DNA from 2 places in the Streptomyces sp. NEAU-YJ-81 genome. Region 2 is predicted to be linked to the other one. Evidence: riboswitches for the same ligand, from Rfam matches in the RefSeq annotation. Region 2 holds a riboswitch; the other holds the start of a gene.
What was found. A riboswitch is a leader RNA that binds a small molecule or an ion and turns the genes downstream of it on or off. The one in region 2 is predicted to bind glycine.
Positions count from the first base shown of each region.

Region 1: another riboswitch for glycine. It lies ahead of gcvP (aminomethyl-transferring glycine dehydrogenase); the one in region 2 lies ahead of gcvT (glycine cleavage system aminomethyltransferase GcvT).

Region 1 covers NZ_JAGFNO010000051.1:20,775-26,820, forward strand. The annotation lists gene gcvP (aminomethyl-transferring glycine dehydrogenase) at 1-2,701, opposite strand, end outside; glycine riboswitch at 2,893-2,990, opposite strand; gene J5X86_RS47050 (PRC-barrel domain-containing protein) at 3,115-3,432, shown strand; gene J5X86_RS47055 (hypothetical protein) at 3,408-3,902, opposite strand; partial or broken gene J5X86_RS47060 (DNA polymerase IV) at 4,318-5,701, opposite strand; gene J5X86_RS47065 (MerR family transcriptional regulator) at 5,829-6,046, opposite strand, start outside.
Region 2 covers NZ_JAGFNO010000006.1:176,175-182,220, forward strand. The annotation lists gene gcvT (glycine cleavage system aminomethyltransferase GcvT) at 37-1,164, opposite strand; glycine riboswitch at 1,334-1,444, opposite strand; gene J5X86_RS16945 (AAA family ATPase) at 1,614-2,312, shown strand; gene J5X86_RS16950 (enhanced serine sensitivity protein SseB) at 2,581-3,387, shown strand; gene J5X86_RS16955 (enhanced serine sensitivity protein SseB C-terminal domain-containing protein) at 3,500-4,294, shown strand; gene J5X86_RS16960 (ABC transporter permease) at 4,738-5,742, shown strand; gene J5X86_RS16965 (ABC transporter substrate-binding protein) at 5,877-6,046, shown strand, end outside.

The DNA.
Region 1 (6,046 bases), on a different contig from region 2:
ACTCGCCGGAGCCGACCTTCTCGATCTCGGCCCGGATGGCGATCATCGCCTGGCAGAACCGGTCCAGCTCCGCCAGATCCTCGCTCTCGGTCGGCTCGATCATCAGCGTCCCCGCGACGGGGAACGACATCGTCGGCGCGTGGAAGCCGTAGTCGATCAGGCGCTTGGCCACATCGTCGACCGTCACGCCGGTGGCCTTCGTCAGCGGTCGCAGATCCACGATGCACTCATGGGCCACCAGGCCGCCGGGGCCGGTGTAGAGCACCGGGTAGTGCGGCTCCAGACGCTTGGCGACATAGTTGGCACCGAGCACCGCGACCTGGGTCGCGCGGCGCAGCCCCTCGGCGCCCATCAGCCGGATGTACGCCCAGGAGATCGGCAGGATCCCCGCGGAGCCCCACGGCGCGGCCGAGACCGGGCCGACGCCGGTGGCCGGGCCTGCGGCGGGCTGCAGCGGATGGTTGGGGAGGTAGGGCGCCAGGTGCTCGCGCACCGCGACCGGGCCGACGCCGGGGCCACCACCGCCGTGCGGGATGCAGAAGGTCTTGTGCAGGTTCAGATGCGAGACATCGCCGCCGAACCGGCCCGGCTCGGCGAGCCCGACCAGCGCGTTGAGGTTGGCGCCGTCCACGTAGACCTGGCCGCCCGCGTCGTGCACGGCCGCACAGATCTCGGTGATGTGCCCCTCGAACACACCGTGGGTGGAGGGGTAGGTGACCATCAGCACGGCCAGTTCGGCACCGTGTTTCTCGATCTTGGCGCGCAGGTCGCCGGTGTCGATCTCGCCGTCCTCACCGGTCTTGACCACGACGACCTTCATGCCGGCCATCACGGCGCTGGCGGCGTTGGTGCCGTGCGCCGAGGACGGGATCAGGCAGACGGTGCGCTGGGTGTCCCCGTTGGCCCGGTGATAGGCGCGCACCGCGAGCAGCCCGGCGAGCTCGCCCTGGGATCCGGCGTTCGGCTGCAGGGAGACCTTGTCATAGCCGGTGACCTCGGCCAGCCGCTCCTCCAGCTCACGGATCAGGGTCAGATAGCCCTGGGCCTGCTCGGCCGGTGCGAAGGGGTGCAGCGCGCCGAACTCGGGCCAGGTGACCGGCTCCATCTCGGTGGTCGCGTTGAGCTTCATGGTGCAGGAGCCGAGCGGGATCATGCCCCGGTCCAGGGCATAGTCCCGGTCGGCCAGCCGCCGCAGATAGCGCAGCATCGCCGTCTCGGAGCGGTGCTGGTGGAAGACCGGGTGGGCCAGATAGCCGTCGTGGCGCAGCAGGGCCGCGGGCAGCGCGTCCGGCGCCGCGGCGTCCAGCTCGTCGACACCGGGGATCCCGGCGGCGTCGCCGTTTCCGCCGTCCACCCCGAACGCGGACCACACGGCGGCAAGCTGCGTACGGGCGGTGGTCTCGTCGCAGGCGATGCCGACGTGGTCGGCGTCGGTCAGCCGAAGGTTGACCCCGGCCTCCCGGCCCGCGGCGACGACCTCGGCGGCCCGGCCCGGCACCCGTGCGGTGAGGGTGTCGAAGAACGCGCCGTGCACCACCTCGACACCGCCGGCCCGCAGCCCCTCGGCGAGCACGGAGGCGTAGCGATGGGTGCGGCGGGCGATTGCCGCGAGCCCGTCCGGGCCGTGGTAGACGGCGTACATCCCGGCCATCACGGCCAGCAGCACCTGGGCGGTGCAGATGTTGCTGGTGGCCTTCTCCCGGCGGATGTGCTGCTCACGGGTCTGCAGCGCCAGCCGGTACGCCTTGTCGCCATCGGCGTCCACGGAGACCCCGACCAGCCGGCCGGGAAGGTTGCGGGCGTAGGCGTCGCGCACCGCCATGAAGCCGGCGTGCGGTCCGCCGAAGCCCATCGGGACGCCGAACCGCTGGCTGTTACCCACCGCGATGTCCGCGCCCAGCTCACCGGGCGAGGTGAGCAGGGTGAGCGCGAGCAGATCGGCGGCGACAGTGACGACGGCACCCAGCTCATGAGCGCGCTCGATGACCGGGCGCGGATCGCGCACCACGCCGGAGGCGCCCGGGTACTGCAGCAGCACACCGAAGACCCCGCGCTCGGCGATCTCGTCCGGTATGCCCTCGGCCAGATCGGCGACGACGACCTCGACACCGGTCGGCTCGGCGCGGGTCCGCAGGACCGCGACGGTCTGCGGCAGGCAGTCGGCGTCGACCAGGAAGACGCCCTCCTTGACCTTGCCGACACGCCGCGACAGCGCCATCGCCTCGGCGGCCGCGGTGGCCTCGTCCAGCAGCGAGGAGCCGGCCGTGGGCAGCCCGGTCAGATCGGCGACGACCGTCTGGAAGTTGAGCAGGGCCTCGAGCCGGCCCTGGGAGATCTCCGGCTGGTAGGGCGTGTACGCGGTGTACCAGGCGGGGTTCTCCAGCACATTGCGCAGGATCACCGGCGGGGTGTGGGTGCCGTAGTAGCCGAGACCGATCATCGACGGCAGCACCTGGTTGCGGTCGGCGAGTCCGCGCAGCTCGGCGATGACCTCCGGCTCACTGCGGGCCGGGGGCAGGGCATGCAGCGCCTCGGTGCTCTTTATGACCTCCGGTACGGCGGCCTCGGTGAGCTCGTCCAGCGAGCCGAAGCCGACCTGGGCGAGCATCTTGGCCTGCGCCTCACCGTCGGGGCCGATATGGCGCTGCTCGAACGGAGTACCGCGTTCCAAGTCGGAGAGTGCGATGCGATTGGCGGTCATCTACGGGGGCCTCCTGGTCTGTAACGACCGGCGAGGGGCACCGCGGCGCGGGTGCCCGGACGGCCTCCCCCTCTGTCATCTCAACCTGAGAGCTTCACCGGCCCACATACCGCCTGACCGGTTTTCACCGTCGGTGAGGAGGGGTTCCGGAGCTCTGCTCGCCCGTGGCCCGCCCTGCTTTCCAGAGTGACCTCACCCGCACGGTACGTGTGCCTGAGAGATTCCGGGGAGGGTTTGCTCCTTCGGCGCCTCCGACAGCGTCGGCGGAGGACTCTCCCGCACGGGGTTTACAGCCACAGTCAGCGTACCAGCGGTTCTACCGTGGGGGACGGTCGCCGGCGTTCGAGTGGCCGAGCGCGGCGATGTGGCTTTTTGTAGGTATCAATGGCCACTTGCCACCTGTGGGAGAGAGCGTGCAGACCGATATCGACCCGCGGACCCTGATCGGCCGCAAGGCATTCGACCGCGAGGGCTCCAAGATCGGCACCGTGGACGAGGTCTATCTCGACGACGCGACCGGCGAGCCCGAATGGGCGGCGGTACGCACCGGGCTGTTCAGCCGGGACGTCTTCGTACCGCTCGAACCGAGCGAGGTCGTCGGCGACACCCTGCGGGTGCCGTACGACCGGGCGCTGATCAAGGACGCCCCGGACTTCGGAGTCGGCCGCCACCTCTCCCCCGAGCAGGAGTTGCAGCTCTACCACCACTACGGACTGGACGTCACCGGCTGACCTTGACCCTGGGGCTGGCCCTGGCCCTGGCCCTGGCCCTGGCCCTGGCCCTGGCCCTGGCCCTGCTCGTGGCCCTGCTCGTGGCTTGGGGCCGGCGGCTGCATGTGGCCCTGCATGTGGCCCGGGAGCTGCTCGCGGCCCAGGCCGTGGCCCTGCATGTGGCCTGGGGCCTGGCCCTGCTCGTGACCCGGGGCCTGCCCCCGCTCGGGTCCGCCGCCCAGTCCTGGGGCCAGCCCATCCGAGCCCGCGGCCAGGCCGCCTGGTCTCGCGGCCAGGTCATTCGGGCCCTCGATCTGCTCTGGATCCGGGGCTATGGGCTCCCCCGGGGTCATGCCCGTGGGCCCCTCCCGGCCCGTGGTCCCCTCTACGGCCAGGTCCGCGACCGCCTCCCGGGCCACATCGGGCTCCGGGCTCGCGGCGTCCTCCGGGACCGAGCTTACGACCTCCTCCGCGGCCGGGTCCGCGTCCAAGTCCGGGTCCGTGACCGCTTCCCGGCCACGTCCGGGACCGGGTCCAGGTCCGAACCCACCTCCCGGGCCACATCGGGACCCGGGCCCGCGACCTCCTCCTGGACCGAGCCTGCGACCTCCTCCGCGGCCGGGTCCGCGTCCAAGTCCGGGTCCGTGACCGCTTCCCGGGCCACGTCCGGGACCGGGTCCAGGTCCGAACCCACCTCCCGGGCCACATCGGGACCCGGGCCCGCGACCTCCTCCTGGACCGAGCCTGCGACCTTCCCCGCGGCCGGGTCCGCGTCCAGGGCCGGGTTCACGGCCTCCTCCGGAGCCGGATACTCGTCCGGGCCCGCGGCCACGTCCGGAGCCCCGTCCGCGTCCGGGATCGCGGCCTCCTCCGGGGCCGCGTCCGAGCCCGGGGTCCCGTCCTCGTCCGGTCGCAGCAGCGGCAGCGGTTCGGTCGGCTCCAGCGCCGGGTCGTCCACGGCGAACGTCCGCACCCGCCCCGGCCGCGACCACGGCTCCTCGAAGCGCACGGTCACCCGGCCCACCCCGCTCCCCTGCACCCAGCCCGCCCCGTACTCGGCGTGCCGCACATCGGAGCCCGGCAGCCAGCGCCGCGGCTTCCCAGCGTCCTCAGGAGCCTCTCCCGCGCCCTCTCCAACAGGCTCCGGCCTCTCGGGGCCCGGCACGCGCCGGGCGTCCCCCAGTGCCTCATGGGCCGCTTGGGCGGCCTGCGCCGCCTGGGCGGCCTGCGCGAAGAGATCCTCTTGGGTGTAGTCCGCCAGACCGCTGACCCCGACCCCCAGCAGCCGCACACCCGCCGTGGTGTCCACACCGTCGATCAGCCGCGCCGCGGCCTCCCGCACCACCCCCGGATCGTCGGTCGGCCCGCGCAGGGTCTCCGAACGGGTCAGCGTGGAGAAGTCGTACCGCCGCACCTTGATCACGACCGTCCGCCCCGAGCGACCCGCCTCGCGCAGCCGCCGCACACAGCGGTCGGCGAGCCGCGCGATCTCCAGCTGCACCCGGGTGCGGTCGGTGAGGTCGACGTCGAAGGTGTCCTCCACCGAGATGGACTTGGCGTCCCGCTCGGCGACGACGGGCCGCTCGTCCCGGCCCTCGGCCATCAGGAACAGCGACGCGCCGTGGGCCCGGCCCAGCAGCCGCACCAGCTCGGCCTCGCCCGCCTCCCGCGTCTCGGCCACGGTGTGGATCCCGGCCCGGCGCAGCGTCTCCGCCGTGGCGGGGCCGACGCCCGGGAGTGTCCGCACCGGCATGGGGCCGAGCAACTCGCGCTCCGTCCCGGTGTCGATGACCACCAGGCCGTCGGGCTTGGCCTGCTCCGAAGCGATCTTGGCGAGCATCTTGGATCCGGCGAGCCCCACCGAGCCGGTCAGCCCGGTGACCGCCCTGATGTCGGTCCGCAGCCGCTCCCCCACGGCGCGCGCCGCCCCCACGGTGGGCTCGGTGCCGCCCGCCTCCAGATCGACGAACGCCTCGTCCAGGCTGAGCGGCTCCACCAGGGGCGAGAGCGTGTGCAGCAGGGTCATGACCACGTCGCTCACGGCGCGGTAGAGAGTGAAGCGGGGGATGAGGAACGCCGCGTTCGGACACAGGCGGCGGGCCTGGGCCATCGCCATGGCCGAGTGCACCCCGAACACCCGGGCCTCATAGGAGGCCGTGGCGACCACGCCACGCGGCCCCAGACCCCCCACGATCACCGGCTTACCGCGCAGGCTGGGCTTGGATGCCTGCTCCGCCGAGGCGTAGAAGGCATCCATGTCCAGATGGAGAATCGTCGGCGCACCCCTCACACCTACGATGCTGCCGCACACCACTGACAATGGGCGGCACGACGGCCCGGGGGCGGGCCCGGGGCGCCGCTCCGCTCACGTCCGGGGCGGCGCCTGACGAAAGGCGCCTGACGAAAAGGGCGAGCGCTCAACCGGCCCGGTTGCGACGCGCCGCGAGCTCATCGGTGGGGTTGTGCCGGATCAGCGTCTCCCCGGTGTCCACCCGCTCGCCGTGCAGCTGGGACAGCGCGCTCTCGACATCCCGCCAGACGACGCCCACGGCGATCCCGAAAACACCCTGACCGCCCTGGAGGAGGTCCACGACCTCATCGGGCGAGGTGCACTCGTAGACGGTCGCGCCGTCGC
Region 2 (6,046 bases):
ACGCCGGTGGGGCGCGACGCGTTGCGGCGGGACCGCTCAGCGCTCGCGCCGGTAGAAGGGGAGCGCCACGACCTCGTACGGCTCCCGGGTGCCCCGGATGTCCACCGAGACTCCCTCGGTGCCGGGCTTCGCGTACTCCGGGTCCACGTACGCCATCGCGATCGGCTTGCCCAGCGTCGGCGAGGGCGCTCCCGAGGTGACCTGGCCGATCTGTGAGCCGTCGGCGGTCACCACGGCGTATCCGGCGCGCGGGACCCGGCGGCCCTCGGCGACCAGGCCGACCAGGGTGCGGGGGCTGACGGTGTCCGCCTCGCGGGACGCGGCCTCCAGGGCCTGGCGGCCGATGAAGTCGCCCGGCTTGTCGAGCTTCACCACCCGGCCGAGCCCCGCGTCGAAGGGGGTGGTGTCGGTGGTCAGCTCATTCCCGTACAGCGGCATGCCCGCCTCGAGACGCAGGGTGTCCCGGCAGGACAGACCGCAGGGCACCAGGCCCACCGGGGCCCCCGCCTCGGTCAGCGCCTCCCAGACCCGCTCGGCGTCGTCCGGCGCCAGGAACAGCTCGAAGCCGTCCTCGCCCGTGTAGCCGGTGCGGGCGATCATGGCGGGGACGCCCGCGACGGTGCCCGGCAGCCCGGCGTAGTACTTGAGCCCCTCCAGGTCGGCGTCGGTCAGGCTCCCCAGGATCCCGGGGGACTCGGGTCCCTGGACGGCGATCAGCGCATAGGCGTCGCGGTCGTCCCTTACGGTCGTCTCGAAACCGGCGGCCCGCTCGGTCAGCGCGTCCAGCACCACCTGGGCGTTGGAGGCGTTGGCCACGACCAGGAACTCCTCGTCCCCGAGGCGGTAGACGATCAGGTCGTCCAGGATGCCGCCCTCGGCGTCGCAGATCATGGTGTAGCGGGCGCGGCCCACGGCGAGCGCCGACAGCCGGCCGACCAGTGCGTGATCCAGGGCCGCTCCGGCCTGCGAACCGATGAGAGAGATCTCACCCATATGGGAGAGATCGAAAAGCCCGGCGCGGGTGCGCACCGCGGTGTGCTCGTCGCGCTCGCTGCCGTAGCGCAGCGGCATGTCCCAGCCGGCGAAGTCGGTCATGGTGGCGCCGAGCGCACGGTGCCGTGCGTCCAGCGCGGTGCGGCGTGGGGTGGGCGGGGCGTCGGTCACGATTCAGGCTCCAGGAGATCGGGGTCGCGCGACGGCGAGGACGTACGACAAGGACGCGTGCGTCCTCCCCATCTGTCATCGGAACCTGAGAGGTTCGCCGCGACGCCCGTAAGGGGCCCGGCTTGCACCTTGGGTGGAGCCGCGCCCGCGGCTCGCTTTTCAGATCTGCCTCGTCCACGCGGTATCGGGGCCTGAGAGATTCAAGGGAGGACTTGCTCCTTCGGCGCCCTGGGCACCCGGCACGACTGCCGGTGACCAAGGACTCTCCCGCGCGGATTCAAGCGGCCGGTATGGAGTTGCGCGCACATCATCGCATGTGTGGCCGAGAAAGGAAGCCCCGATCGGGGCGGCTCCGGCCGGATCGGGCAGAGGCAGCCTTGATGGACATTACCTTTTCTTGACACTCTGCGGGTACGAGCAGCGTTGACCGACCTGGGAGGACGATCACGGTGCATGGGCAGGGAACATACGAGACCGCGCAAAGGCTCCTGCCGGCACGGCGTGGCCGCATCCCCTCCGGGTCGACGGCCATCCCCGGCAGGCGCATCGCGGTGCACGACCTGCGCGGCCAGCCGCCAGGCGGCGGCGCGGACCCGCGTGAGCTGCGCTTTCCGGTGGGGGACGTGCTGGTCGCCTCCGGGCTGCCGGGCGCCGGCAAGAGCACGCTGATCAACCGGACGGTGCCCCTCCTGGACGGGACGGGCACGGTCGTCATCCGGGTGGACTCGCAGAACACCCGGGAGGCGTGGGAGCGCCGAATGCCCGGCTGGCTGCCGTACGCGCTCTACCGCCCACTGGTGCGGTACGCCCACTACGCCGGGCTGCGCCGGGCGCTGCGCTCGGATGTGAGCGTCGTGGTGCACGACTGCGGCGCGCTGCCGTGGGTCCGCCGCTGGCTGGCCCGGGACGCGCGGCGCCGGGGCCGCAGTCTCCACATGGTGCTGCTGGACGTGGACGCCACGATGGCGCTGGAGGGCCAGGCCGCCCGTGGCCGCGGGGTCTCCGGCTATGCCTTCGGCCGGCATCGGCGCGCGATGCGGCGGCTGATCGCGGAGATGGAGGAGGGACGGCCGCCGGAGGGGTGCGCCTCGGCGGTGCTGCTGGACCGCTCGACCGCGAGCGAGCTGCGCTGCATCTCCTTCGAGTGAGCCCCGCACCAGAAGTGAGCCCCGCATGGGAGGGGACGGGGGATCCCGCTCCAGGGCGGATGAGCGGTCCCCGTTCCCCGGGGAGGAAGGAAGACGCCGGGTGACCTTGGCCGAAAATCGGCCACCGGGGCATCACCCAGTGTGACGGTGGCGTGGGGCGGGGCGAGGTGGGGAAGTGCTGTGGAGATGACGCCGCCCCCGCTGGCCCTGGGCCGCCCAGCCGCTAGGGTGCTTTGGGCAGGTAGGACGAGATGGCGGTTGGACGAAGATGAGCTTCCCGGAGCAGTACGGCATGGCCCCGGCTCACGGAGGATTCCCCGACGGCGCGCAGACCGCGTATCCGGCGTTTCCCGGCAATGAGCTCGAAGAGGTGATGGCCGCCTCGATCGACGTTCCCGGGGCCGGAGCGCGCATCGTCGAGACGCTCTCCCGCAGCCATGTCTGGGTTCCGCTGCCGGGCGGCGGGGGCCCGGGCAGCCCGAGCCTCGATCTGCCCACGATGGAGATCGAGGGCGCCGCGTATGTCCCGGTGTTCAGCTCCGAGCAGCAGTTCCTGCAACTCGTCGGCTCCCATATGTCCTTCGCCATCGCCCCGGCCGTGGAGTTCGCCCGCGGGCTGCCGCCCCAGCTCGGCATCGCGGTGAACCCCGGTGGTGCGGTGGTCGTACCGCTGCCTCCGCCCGCCGTCCGGGAGCTGTGCCGTGCCGGGCGTAGTGAGCTCGACGGCCCGGCCACCGGGGGCAGGGTGCGGCTCTTCGAACCGGACTGGCAGGACGAGCCGGTGGACTTCCTGGCCGCCGCCGGGATCGAGTTCGCCAAGGACAGCGGGGTGCGGACCGCCCGGCGCGCGCTGGCCAGCGTCGAGGGCGACGAGCCGGCGCTCTTCGTCGGTGTGCAGCTCGATGCCCCCGGCCCCGAGGGCCAGGCGCGCGCGGTGGACGCGCTGGGCCGCGCCCTCGGCGTGGTGCCCGTGCGGTGGAAAGTCCAGCTCGTGCTGCTGGATGTGGCGCAGGGGGATCCGGTGGTCGACTGGATGATGGGGCGCGTACGGCCGTTCTACGACCGTGACCTCTGACTCACCCCAGGGTCCGCTACGGGGGCCCGTAAGCTGGTTTGATGACCAGGAGGGGTGCGAGCACGCTCCCCGGTGAGGTGCGGGACAAGGGCGAGAGAAGGGGCGGACCCAGGTGAGCGCGGGCGCGGATTGGGGGGCGGCGGCCGGCCAGGTTGAGCGAGCGTTGCAGCAGGTCGCTCCCGGCCGGTACGACGCCTATGAGGCGCTGCTGCAGGCCATCGGCGAGGGCCAGGTCTGGATGCTGCTGTGGCACGGTGCGCCCGGCACGCCCGAGGCCCAGTACGGGAACATGGATGTGGAGGGCCTCGGTTACGCCCCGTGCGTGACCTCCGCACAGGAACTGGCCGCAAGTGGCTGGAACCGTGCGCATGAGGTGGTCGACGGACGCCTCATCGCCGACTCGCTCTACCGCGACCGCTACGGCCTCTGGCTCAACCCCCACGCCCGCGGCGGCGGAGTGGGCATCCCATGGCCGGATCTGCGCCGGATCGCGGGCGGTCTGGACCGGCTGCCCGCCGGGCCGCTGCGGCTGAGCGAACCCGCCATCGACATCCCGCAGTTCTACGCCCTGTTGGGGCAGAACGCGCATCGCACGACTGCGGTGCGGTCGCTGCGCCGCGCCTGGGTGCAGCCCGCGCTGGGCGCCCCGTATCTGGCCATCGGGCTGGATCTCTACGACAGCGGCCCACCGGCGGTGCAGTCGGTGCGGGTGATGATGGAGCAGTCGATCACCGCCGTGCCGGACGGGCTGCCGGTCTCCACGGTCGCGCTCTCCGACGAGTACGACCCCGTCGCCCTGTGGATGCGGGCCAACGCCCGGCCCTTCTTCGACCGCGACGCCTATGGCGCCGCCCCCGCCGCGCCGTCCCACGGCTACGGCTACCCGCCGCCGCGTCCCGCCTACTGATCCGCCGCCTCGCCGAGCCGGTACCGATCCGCCGACTCGCTGCCCCGCCGACCCGGCCATCCGTCAACCCGCCGATCCGCCGATCCGCCACTGGCCCGCTGGTCCGCGCACCGATTGACGGGATTGCCCACCCGGCGTTCCGGGCCTTTGGGGCCGAACATCGCATAGCGGGCGCGAGGTTACTGCTGCGTTCTCGTGTCGCGACCGTCCGTATAGCGGAGCGGTACTCCCCACATCACGGTTAGGCATCCATTGTCCGGGAGTACTGGCGGGTGATCACAAACGCGTTGAAGACTCCCGCTCCAAGGGGTGCGGTTCCTGCGTACGACCCCTTCCTGAAAGGTTCCGTACCAGAACGCGACTTTCACCCGGGTTGTGAACAAAGCCGCTACAGCGGCGAGTCGTGGGCCGGTCACCACCGGCCGAGAGGGGTCTCCACCACGATGACGGCACCATTGCACGGCACGAGCACGGACAGCGATCCGGTCGCGACTGCCGATGTAGCGGCGGATGTGGTCAAAGCGTCCGTCGAAGGCAGATCGCTGCGGCAGATCGCCTGGACACGCCTGAAGCGGGACAAGCTCGCGCTGGCGGGTGGCATCGTTGTCGTCTTCCTGGTCCTGGTGGCGATCTTCGCTCCACTGATCGTGAGCCTGCTCGGGCATCCGCCCAATGAGTTCCACCAGGAGGAGATCGACCCGCTGTTCGGCACCCCGAAGGGGTCCATGGGCGGTATCAGCTCGGACTTCCTCTTCGGCGTGGAGCCGTCCAACGGCCGCGACGTCTTCAGCCGCGTCGTCTACGGCGCCCGGATCTCGCTGCTGGTGGCCTTCCTCGCGGCGGTGGTCGCGGTGGTCCTCGGCACCATCTTCGGCATCATCGCCGGGTACTTCGGCGGCTGGGTCGACTCGGTGATCAGCCGGGTGATGGACATGCTGCTGGCCTTCCCGCAGCTGCTCTTCATCATCTCCCTGGTCTCGGTGCTCCCCAACGACCTGCTGGGACTGACCGGCAGCGGGGTGCGCATCGCCATCCTGGTCTCGGTCATCGGCTTCTTCGGCTGGCCGTACGTCGGCCGCATCGTGCGCGGTCAGACGCTGTCGCTGCGCGAGAAGGAGTACATCGAGGCCGCGCGGAGCCTGGGCGCCGGCCGGCGCTACATCCTCTTCCGTGAGCTGCTGCCCAACCTGGTGGCGCCGATCACCGTCTACGCGACGCTGATGATCCCCACCAACATCCTCACCGAGGCCGCGCTCAGCTTCCTCGGCGCGGGCGTGAAGCCGCCCACCGCCTCCTGGGGGCAGATGCTCTCCAAGGCGGTCGGCACCTACGAGGACGACCCGATGTTCATGATCATCCCGGGTGTGGCGATCTTCATCACGGTGCTGGCCTTCAACCTCTTCGGCGACGGCGTCCGCGACGCGCTCGATCCGAAGGGCACCCGATGACGGCGCGGCGCACGACACGCCCTGCGGACCGGTCGTACCCGAACGCATCAGCCGCTGCCGTATCCGGCAGTCGGCTCCCCGAAGAATTCCGCGGCGCCATGCCTAGGACCGCTACCCCGGAGGTTGCAACAGCTATGAAACAGCTCTCGAGAAGCAGGCGGATCGCCGGAGCGGCGGCTGTCGTCGGCGCCCTCCTGGCCACCGCCGGCTGCGGTGGCGGCGGTTCCGACGACGAGGGCTCGGGCGCCGGGTTCAACGCCGCGGTGAAGGGCGTCGCCGCCAAGTCCGCCAAGAAGGGCGGCAC